One region of the Arthrobacter sp. zg-Y40 genome, then DNA from elsewhere that is predicted to be linked to it. Evidence: predicted binding sites of a transcription regulator. Region 1 holds the regulator's gene; the other holds the start of a gene.
What was found. The regulator LexA, encoded in region 1, represses DNA repair genes until DNA is damaged. The targets are predictions, from matches to a motif close to TCGAACANNTGTTCGA.
Positions count from the first base shown of each region.

Region 2: a site for LexA is predicted at 2,297-2,312, ahead of LJ754_RS09640 (DUF222 domain-containing protein). Genes of this name have one in related genera too.

Region 1 is NZ_JAJFZS010000015.1:34,876-39,723, reverse strand. Features, by position in the region: gene LJ754_RS15480 (ATP-dependent DNA helicase) at 1-1,352, shown strand, start outside; gene lexA (transcriptional repressor LexA) at 1,470-2,261, opposite strand; gene LJ754_RS15470 (LysM peptidoglycan-binding domain-containing protein) at 2,680-3,066, shown strand; gene LJ754_RS15465 (histidinol-phosphate transaminase) at 3,131-4,231, shown strand; gene hisB (imidazoleglycerol-phosphate dehydratase HisB) at 4,365-4,848, shown strand, end outside.
Region 2 is NZ_JAJFZS010000008.1:483,175-488,022, forward strand. Features, by position in the region: gene LJ754_RS09625 (zinc-ribbon domain-containing protein) at 1-52, opposite strand, end outside; gene LJ754_RS09630 (glycosyltransferase) at 228-1,196, shown strand; gene LJ754_RS09635 (alpha/beta fold hydrolase) at 1,219-2,217, shown strand; gene LJ754_RS09640 (DUF222 domain-containing protein) at 2,468-3,439, shown strand; gene LJ754_RS17040 (hypothetical protein) at 3,444-3,776, shown strand; gene LJ754_RS09645 (L-threonylcarbamoyladenylate synthase) at 3,803-4,423, shown strand; gene LJ754_RS09650 (alkaline phosphatase) at 4,593-4,848, shown strand, end outside.

The DNA of each region.
Region 1 (4,848 bases):
TCACCAACCACGCCATGCTGGCCATCGCCGCCTTTGAGGGTCTGGCCGTGCTGCCCGATTACGACGTGGTGGTCATTGACGAGGCCCACGAGCTGCAGGACCGCGTCACCGGCGCCGTCACCGGACAGCTGTCCGGGACCGTTATCTCCGCAGCCGTGTCCGCAGCCCGCAAACACACTTCCGCCGCCCTGGAGCCGCTGGCCGCTGCCGGCCGCGCGCTCGACCAGGTCTTCGCACCGGTCCCGTCCGGTCTGCTGGCCGCGGGACTGTCCGAGGACCAGGAGATGGTCCTGGGGCACGTACGCGACTCGGCCCGCACAGCGCTGTCAGATTCCAAGCCCGACGGCGAGAACGTGGACGGCGGGCGCCAGATGGCCCGTTCCCGGCTCATGGCCGTGCAGGAAATGTGCGACCGCATTCTTGATGCCGGCAACTCCGGTGAAGTGGTCTGGGCATCGCGCCCCAGCACGTTCTCTCCCGGCGCCGGATACACGGCGCCCGAAGAAGACTCACCGCCCACCATCAACGTGGCCCCACTGTCGGTTGCCGGCCGGCTGCGCGAAGGGCTCTTCGACGGTCACACCGTGGTCCTGACCTCCGCCACCCTGGCCATCGGAGCAGAATTCGGTCCGGTGGCCGGCGCCCTGGGACTCCTGGGCAGCGGTGCCCCGAAATGGAACGGCACCGACGTCGGCAGTCCCTTTGACTACCCCCGGCAGGGTGTCCTCTACGTAGCCAAGGACCTGCCTAAACCGGGGCGGGGGACATCCCCGGAGCAACTGGACGAGATTGAGGCGCTGATCAAGGCCTCCGGCGGCGGCGCACTGGGTCTGTTCTCTTCCCGGCGTGCAGCCGAGGAAGCGGCTGATGCCCTGCGCACACGGGTGGACTTCCCGATCCTGTGCCAGGGCGAGTCCACCATGTCCGCATTGGTACAGCAGTTCGCCGATGACGACGCGACCTGCCTCTTCGGAACCATGTCCCTGTGGCAAGGCGTGGATGTCCCTGGTGCCTCGTGCCGGCTGGTCATCATGGACCGGATTCCGTTCCCGCGTCCCGATGATCCGCTGATGACGGCCCGCACCCGTGCGGTGGCCAAGGCAGGCGGCAACGGCTTTATGAGTGTTTCGGCAACCCACGCCGCCGTCCGGCTGGCGCAGGGCGCTGGCCGGCTGATCCGGGCCTCCGGCGATAAGGGGGTGGTGGCCGTCCTGGACTCCCGGCTCGCCACCGCCCGGTACGGCAGCTTCCTGAGGGCTGCCCTGCCCCCGTTCTGGTCCACCACGGACCGCGGCGTGGTGCTGCAGGCCCTTGAACGCCTTTCAGCTCAGCCCGCAGGCACCCGGACCTAGGCCGGGCCCCGTCCAGGGGGAAGCGCGAGGCAGGAACGCAGCAGCGCCGTCGGCAGGGAGCCGGCGGCGCTGTATTTAGTGGTGCTGTTTATTGGTGCTGTTTTGCTGCGTGCAGCCCTAGAGAGAACGCATGACCGATACGACCTTGCCCATGATGGTGGCTTCGTCGCCGAGGATGGGCTCATAGCGGGTGTTCTGCGGCAGCAGCCAGGTGTGGCCGTTGCGCTGGCGGAAGGTCTTGACCGTCGCTTCGTCCTCCAGCAGGGCGGCAACAATATCGCCGTTCTCTGCCGTGGGCTGGCGCCGCACCACCACCCAGTCTCCGTCGCAAATGGCAGCGTCCACCATCGAGTCGCCGGACACGCGGAGCATAAACAGGTCGCCGTGGCCAACAAGCTGGCGCGGCAGGGGAATGACTTCCTCCACCTGCTGATCCGCCAGGATGGGCCCGCCGGCCGCAATGCGTCCCACGAGCGGAACCATGGCCGTGTCGATCGCGGTGGTGAGGTCGGAGACATGTGAGCTGCCGGCGCCGGATGCTGCCCCCGCAGTGGACCCTGAGCCGGTTTCCGCCGCTGAACCGTCCGGCGAACCGGATGCGCTGCGGCGGGTTGAAGGCGCGTCGCGAAGCAGCAGGGGGACCAGGATTTCCATGGCCCGGGGCCGTTTGGGATCCCGGCGGATGTACCCCAGCTTTTCCAGCTGGCTCAGCTGGTGGGTAACGCTCGAGAGGCTGGCCAGACCGACGATGTCTCCGATTTCCCGCATAGAGGGCGGGTAGCCGTTGGTACTGACCGAGCGCTGGATGGTCTCGAGGATCTTAGTCTGCCGGGCGGTGAGGCCCTTGGTGCGCACTGCCGGAGCGGGCGCGGCAGGGGCGGGGGTGCTGCCATTGGTAACACGGGCCACGTCGGCTTCCCTTCACGGTAGGCCCGCGGATGCGGACCCGATGGCTTCTTCTTTATGTGCCGGCCGTGCCTGCGGTGCTGGCCGTACCGTTTTGTCGCTTTTCCCGGTTTCCCGGTTTTCTCAGTTTTGTCAGTGCCGGGTGATTAGTTGGTATCACCGCTTTCCCGACAGGTTCAACGTTAAGGGAGCGCGGCAAGTTTTTCAAACATATATTCGAGCGAGTCTCGACAATGTTCGTAGATAAGTGCTAGAAATGTTCGAGTACAACTTAGAACGTATGTTCGAGTATGGTCCTGTGACACCTCGCAGGATCCACCAGATGTTCGAATGCAGTTTCTAAGCCCCGCGCAATACCCGGTCCTGCCGGGGATTGTCCGGACGGCGCGGGAGCTGCTCATCGGACCGGAAAGGTATTGACATGTCAGTACACGTACTTCCCAACGCTTCGGTGCGTCCCAGTGCCCCGGCCGGCGCCTCCGCTGCCGCGCGCAGCCAGGCACCGCTGCGCCTCACCCGCCGCGGACGGCTCGTCCTGGTGGGCGCACCCCTGATGTTCTCCACCGCTGCACTTCTGGTCTTTGCGGGTTTCTTCACCGCCCCTGCCATGGCCACCGGGAACTCACCGGAAACTACACGCACCCTGCAGGTATCCGTTTCCACCGGCGACTCACTGTGGTCCCTCGCCACCGAATACGCACCGGAGCGGGATCCCCGGGACGTCGTTGCGGACATCGTGGAACTGAACAACCTGGAAAACGCCACGGTCCCGGCCGGCCGGCAGCTCTACATCCCCGTCGCCTCCTAGCCCGGAACTTCATGCCGGGACACCGGATTCCGCGCCGGGTGCCGCAGCGCCTTAAGCTGTACGGGTGAGTGAACAGCTGGAAAACCTGAACCGACTTCCCCTGCGGGAAGACCTCCGCGGCCTGAGCCCGTACGGAGCTCCGCAGCTGGATGTGCCGATCCTGCTGAACGTCAATGAAAACACCCACGGGCTGCCCCGGCATGTAAGGGAAGCGATCGTTACCGAGGTCCAGGCGGCAGTTGCCGGACTGAACCGGTACCCGGACCGCGAGTTCACCCAGCTGCGGGAAAACCTGGCGAACTATCTCGGCCACGGTCTCACCGCCGAAAACATCTGGGCTGGCAACGGCTCCAACGAAGTCCTGCAGCACATCATGCAGGCCTTCGGGGGCCCCGGCCGGAAGGCCATGAGCTTCCCGCCCACCTACTCCATGTACCCGCTGCTCGCCAGCGGCACGGGAACCGCCTATGTCACCGGCACAAGGGAAGCCGACTTCACCCTGGACCCGCAGTCCGTGGCGGAGCAGGTCCGGGCACAGGCACCTACCATCATCATTCTCTGCACCCCGAACAACCCCACCGGCACCGCCCTGGGACTGGACGCCATCGAGGCGGCCTACGATGCCGGCGCCGCCTCCAACGCAGTTGTCGTGGTGGACGAGGCCTACGCGGAGTTCTCCCACACGGAAACCCCCAGCGCCCTGCAGCTGCTGCCCGGACGCGAGCGGCTGATCGTCTCCCGGACCATGTCCAAGGCTTTCGCCCTGGCCGGGGCCCGGATCGGCTACCTGGCCGCGGCGCCGCAGATCGCCGACGCCCTGCGCCTGGTCCGGCTGCCGTACCACCTCTCCGCCATTACCCAGGCCACGGCCAACGCAGCCCTGACGCACGCCGATGCCCTCCTGTCCAACGTTGAGGACATCAAGGCCCAGCGCGACAGGATCGTCCGGGAACTCACCATTATGGGACTGGCCCCGGCGCCGTCGGATGCCAACTTTGTCCTGTTCGGCGGGATGGAGAATCCGCGGGCCGTCTGGGAAGGGCTGCTGGAAGCCGGTGTCCTGGTCCGTGACATCGGCATTGAGGGGCACTTGCGGGTTACCGCCGGTACTGAAGCGGAAACCACGGCGTTCCTGACCCGGCTGCAGGAACTGCTCGCCGCCTGAGCCGCCCGTCCGGCCCTGCATCCACCTCCCGGCCCCCGGTTCCAGTTCCGGGTGTTGCCCGCTTCGGGACTAAACTGATCACCTGCCGGGGCTTTGCCTATTGCTTCGGCTCCAACCTTCGCGAAGGAACCTCATGACTGTGGAGACCGCCACCGGACGCACCGCCCGCCTTGAGCGGACCACCAGCGAATCGTCCGTCGTCGTCGAACTTGATCTGGACGGCACGGGCCGCGCGGATATCAGCACCTCGGTGCCGTTCTACGACCACATGCTGACCGCGCTGGCCAAGCACTCACTGATGGATCTCACCGTGCGAGCCACGGGGGACACCCACATCGATGTCCACCACACGGTGGAGGACATCGCCATCAGCATCGGCGAGGCGCTGAAGACCGCGCTCGGCACCAAGGCCGGCATCCGCCGTTTCGGCGAAGCCACTGTTCCGCTGGATGAAGCACTGGCGCAGGCGGTCGTCGATATCTCCGGCCGCCCCTACCTGGTGCACTCCGGGGAGCCCGCGGGGCAGGAATACCACCTGATCGGCGGGCATTTCACCGGATCCCTGACGCGGCATGTCTTCGAAGCGATCACGCTCCACGCGCAGATCTGCCTGCACA
Region 2 (4,848 bases), on a different contig from region 1:
GCCGGGAGAACAGGGCGCGGGCAACGGTCTTGAATCCAAGGATAAAGAGCATACGTTCCTAACAGGTCCCCCGCCGCAGCCGTTCACGCATGCTGCGGGAGTCTCCGGCGAAATAGTCGGGTTCCTCCATTTGCTTCCACTCTACGGACCGGGCCGGCCGGCCGCACGGGGACACGCGGTAATTACTAAGGTTGCTTACCAACCGCGGTGGGGTTATCTTCGCTGCCATGGAAGCCCGCCCCGTGCTGGACGCTGAGTACATCCTGCCGCTGAAATGGAGCACTGACGACGGACTGGACGAGCTGTGCGGGTATCTGGCAGAGCTGGCCGTGCAGCTGCCGGTCCTGGTGGTGGACGGCTCGGACGTCGAGCACTTTGCCTCGCACGCCCGCGCCTTCCCGCCGGCAGTGCGGCACTGCCGGCCCAAGCATCCGGAATGCCGCAACGGGAAGGTGGACGGGGTCCTGACGGGTTTGGACCTCACGCAGGCCGCCAACCTGGTCATTGCCGACGACGACGTCCGCTTTACTCCGGCAGGACTGTCCCGGATCCTCGAACTGCTGGAGGGGGCCGACGTCGTCCGCCCGCAGAACTACTTCCCGCCCCCGCTGCCGTGGCACGCGAAATGGGACACCGGCCGGACACTGCTGAACCGGGCCTTCGGGTCGGACTATCCCGGGACCATGGCGGTGCGGGCCGGGACTCTCCGGCGGGCGGGCGGCTACAGCGGCGGTGTTTTGTTCGAGAACCTCGAGCTGCTGCGGACGGTGCGGGCCGCGGGCGGTGTGGAAGTACGGGCCGATGACCTCTTTGTGGCCAGGCTCCCCTGCTCCACCCGGCACTTCCTGCGGCAGCGCGTCCGGCAGGCCTACGACGGTTTGGCCCAGCCCGTGCGGTTCGCCGCAGAGCTGGCGCTCCTTCCGGTGCTGGCATGGTGCCTGCGCCGGCCGGTACGGCTGCTGCCCTCTGGCGCAGCGGCCGTGGCAGCGGCGGAATACGGGCGGCGGCGCGACGGCGGCACGCACGTGTTCGGGCCGACGGCGGCACTGTGGGCGCCCGCCTGGGTTGCTGAGCGGGCTGTGTGCGTGTGGCTTGCGGCGGCCCGGCGGCTGTGCGGGGGAATCCCGTATTCCGGCACCCGGCTCAAGACCGCAGCCCACTCCGTCCGGCAGCTGCGGCGGGGCATGGGGAAATAAGTGCGTGCCGTACCTTAGTCGGATGGGGAATCAGCAGGGCCAGCACCGCAGCGGTTGGGTAGCCGTACCGCACGCCCGGATCTACTGGGAAGCGAGCGGCAATCCGGCCGGCATCCCGGTCCTGTACCTGCACGGCGGTCCCGGCAGTTCGCTTGGGTCCGGCGGTTACCGAAGGCGGCACGATCCGTCCCGTTTTTTCACCGTCGGCATAGACCAGCGCGGATGCGGCCGCAGCACCCCCGTCGTCCAAGACGACTTGGCGCACCTGCACCTGAACACCACCCAGCAGTTGATCGAGGACATCGAAGCCGTGCGGGCCGAGCTGGGGTTCCCTGCATGGATCGTGACCGGACTATCCTGGGGCAGCACCCTGGCCATGGCATATGCCCTCCGGCATCCGGACCGGGTGCTGGGCCTTGCCATGGCCGCGGTGACGACCACCAGCCGTGCCGAAATCGACTGGATCACCGGCGACGTCGGACGTTTCTGCCCGAAGGCCCTGGAGGAGTTCATCAGGGATGCCCGCGCCCTGCCGTATGAGCGGACAGTGGAGGCCTATGCCCGCCGCCTGGCAGGTCCGGACCGTACGGACGCCCTCGCTGCGGCGCTAGCTTGGGACCGGTGGGAATCCGCCGTCGCAGCTCTGGAAACAGCGGGGCCGGCCGGTTCCAAAACATCCGCGTCCGCTGCTCCCCGGTTCGACGGCGAGCGCAGCTTGGTGAGTTTCGCCCTCCTGGTGACCCGGTACTGGGCGCAGGACGGGTTCCTCCCGGGCGCCGAGGCGATTCTGCCGCGGATCTACGAGCTCAACGGCATACCTGCTCGGCTGATCCATGGTCGGAAGGATGTCGGCAGCCCGGTGGACACCGCCTGCAAGCTGCACCGGCTTTGGCCCTCCAGCCGACTGACGGTGATAGACGGGGAAGGCCACGTTGGACCGAAGGGTTTGGCGGCGCTCGCAGGGGCTGTGGAGGAGATGTCCGCTGAGCTAGGCAGCCGCGGTCGTTCATGGCGAATCTAGGCCAGCAATTTCTATCCCGGAAAACGGGTAGCAGGTCAGGTATTTTTCCTCTCGCATTCGAATCCAGGGACAAATAGACTCGAACACATATTCGAAGATTCTGCACCTCTTCCTCAACGCCGGGAGGCTTCCACCCCACCTTCCAAGACGCCTCCTGCGGTCGCCGTCGAGGTTACCGCCGAGCTGGTGGGCGGGTGGGTGGCTTCCCTCGGCGGCGGCCCAGGCGCGTGCCGCCGCTGCGTTTGACGCGTTGCACCGGCAGAAGCAGGAGTTGTCCGGCCTGCCGCGGGAACAGTTGGGCAAGGGTATCGCCGGCCAAATAGCGCTGGCCCGCAGGGAATCTGCCAACCGGGGCGGCAGGCTCTTGGGTTTCGCGAAAGCGCTCACCGCCGAGATGCCCTGCACCTTGGACGCTTTGAGCCGCGGACTGATCAGTGAATGGCGCGCCACCTTGCTCGTACGTGAGACTGCGTGTCTCAGCGTTGCGGACCGGCGCACCGTGGACCGCGAGGTCGCCGGGGATCCAAAGGTACTGGAGACCCTCGGGGACCGGCAGATCATCGCCCGGGCAAAGGCTGCCGGCTACCGGCTGGATCCGCAGACTTCGGTAAACCGGGCCGCCAAGGCCGCTTCGGAACGCTTCGTCTCGTGCCGTCCTGCCCCGGACACCATGACTTACCTGACTGGACTGTTGCCGGTCAGCCAGGGCGTGGGCGTTTATGCCGCCCTGTCACGCGAGGCGGACCGGCTGCGGGCTTCCGGAGACAGCCGCGGACGCGGGCAAATCATGGCGGACACCTTGGTTGAACGCATTACGGGCCACGCCGATGCCGGCCGAATGGGGGTAGAGGTCCAGTTGGTCATGACGGACCGAACGCTGCCTGCCGGCGAGTCCGAACCGGCACTTGTGCCCGGGTACGGTCCGGTTCCGGCCCAGTGGGCAAGGGACCTGGTCCGCCAGCAAGGCGGCGGACGTACCGGGGACGGGGGCAACCGCGCCAGACGGGCGCGCAGACGCCCAGGCGGAAAGCACTTCGGCCAGGCGGGCGGACAAGACCGCCCGGAGGTGGATTCGCCGGTTGTACACAGCCCCGAAAACCGGCGAGCTGGTAGCAATGGATTCCCGCGCGCGGCTGTTTCCGGCTTCCCTGGCCCGCTTCATAGCCGCTCGGGACCAGACCTGCCGTATGCCTTGGTGCGGCGCACCCATTCGGCACATTGACCATGTGCGGCCGCACCGCGACGGCGGACCCACTACCGGGGACAACGGACAGGGCCTGTGCGAAGCATGCAACCATGCAAAGGAAGCACCGGGCTGGTCGGCACGGACGGTGCTGCTGCCGGACAAGCCCGGGCACACTCTGCACACCGTGGAAACGCACACCGTGGAAACCCGCACACCCACCGGCCACACCCACTGCTCTGCTGCTCCGCCCCTGCCCGGCGCCCCGCCAGGACCGGGAACGCGATTGCCGGCGCCGCTGCCCGATGTCGGCCGGACTGGTGATGAACTATCCGTGGCCGAGTCAGCGCTCGCCTATGCGCTCCGGGCTGCGTAGCCAAGCCGTCCCGGTAGGCTTTGAGCATGGCCAGATACTTTGACGTCCACCCCGAGAATCCGCAGCCGCGGTCCATCAACCAGATCGTGGAGATGCTCCGCTCCGGCGGACTCATCGCCTACCCCACCGACTCCTGCTACGCCCTGGGCGTCCAGCTGGGAAACAGGGAGGGCCTGGAACGTATCCGTCAGATCCGGCAGCTGGACGACAAACACCACTTCACCCTGGTGTGCCGGGACTTCGCCCAGCTGGGGCAGTTCGTCCAGCTGGACAACTCGGTGTTCCGCAGCGTCAAGGCCGCCACCCCCGGCAGCTATACGTTCATCCTTCCGGCAGTCAAGGAAGTTCCCCGGTGGCTGTCGCACCCCAAAAAGCGCACCGTAGGCGTGCGCATCCCGGACAACGCCGTGGTCCAGTCCCTGCTGGATGCCTTGGGCGAACCCCTGCTTTCCAGCACGCTGCTGCTGCCCGGTGACGAAGAACCGATGACGCAGGGCTGGGAGATCAAGGAACGGCTGGACCACCAGGTGGATGCCGTGATCGACTCCGGCTTCTGCGGCCCGGACCTGACCACGGTGGTGGACTTCTCCAGCGGCGCTCCCGAGGTGGTCCGCCGCGGCACCGGAGATCCTGCCCCCTTCGAGTAGGCTGCCCGCGAATACCCCTGCCTTCTGTTGACACCTTGTCTGCCGGTGCAGAGTGTGGCTCCCGTCAGGGGGACCAAGGCAAGTCACTCGCAGGGGAATCCACATGAATAAGACGGCTTCGGCATTATCCACCGCGGTACTAAGCGTCTGCGTCCTGGCAGGATGCGGCATGGGGGGCATACCGGCTACGGGCGGAACGGCAAATCCCACCGGCTCCCCCGGACCCAGCGGCACAGCCACCGGATCGCCGACTCCAACATCCAGTCCAACCGCCAGCGAAACCTCCAGCCCGACGGCGAGCCCAACTCCCAGCCCTACCGGCGGCAACGGGGACAACGACGAATCGGTGAACGTCATCCTGATGGTCGGCGACGGCATGGGCGCCAGCCAGCGAGACGCCATCCGGCTGGCCTCCGTGGGGCTCA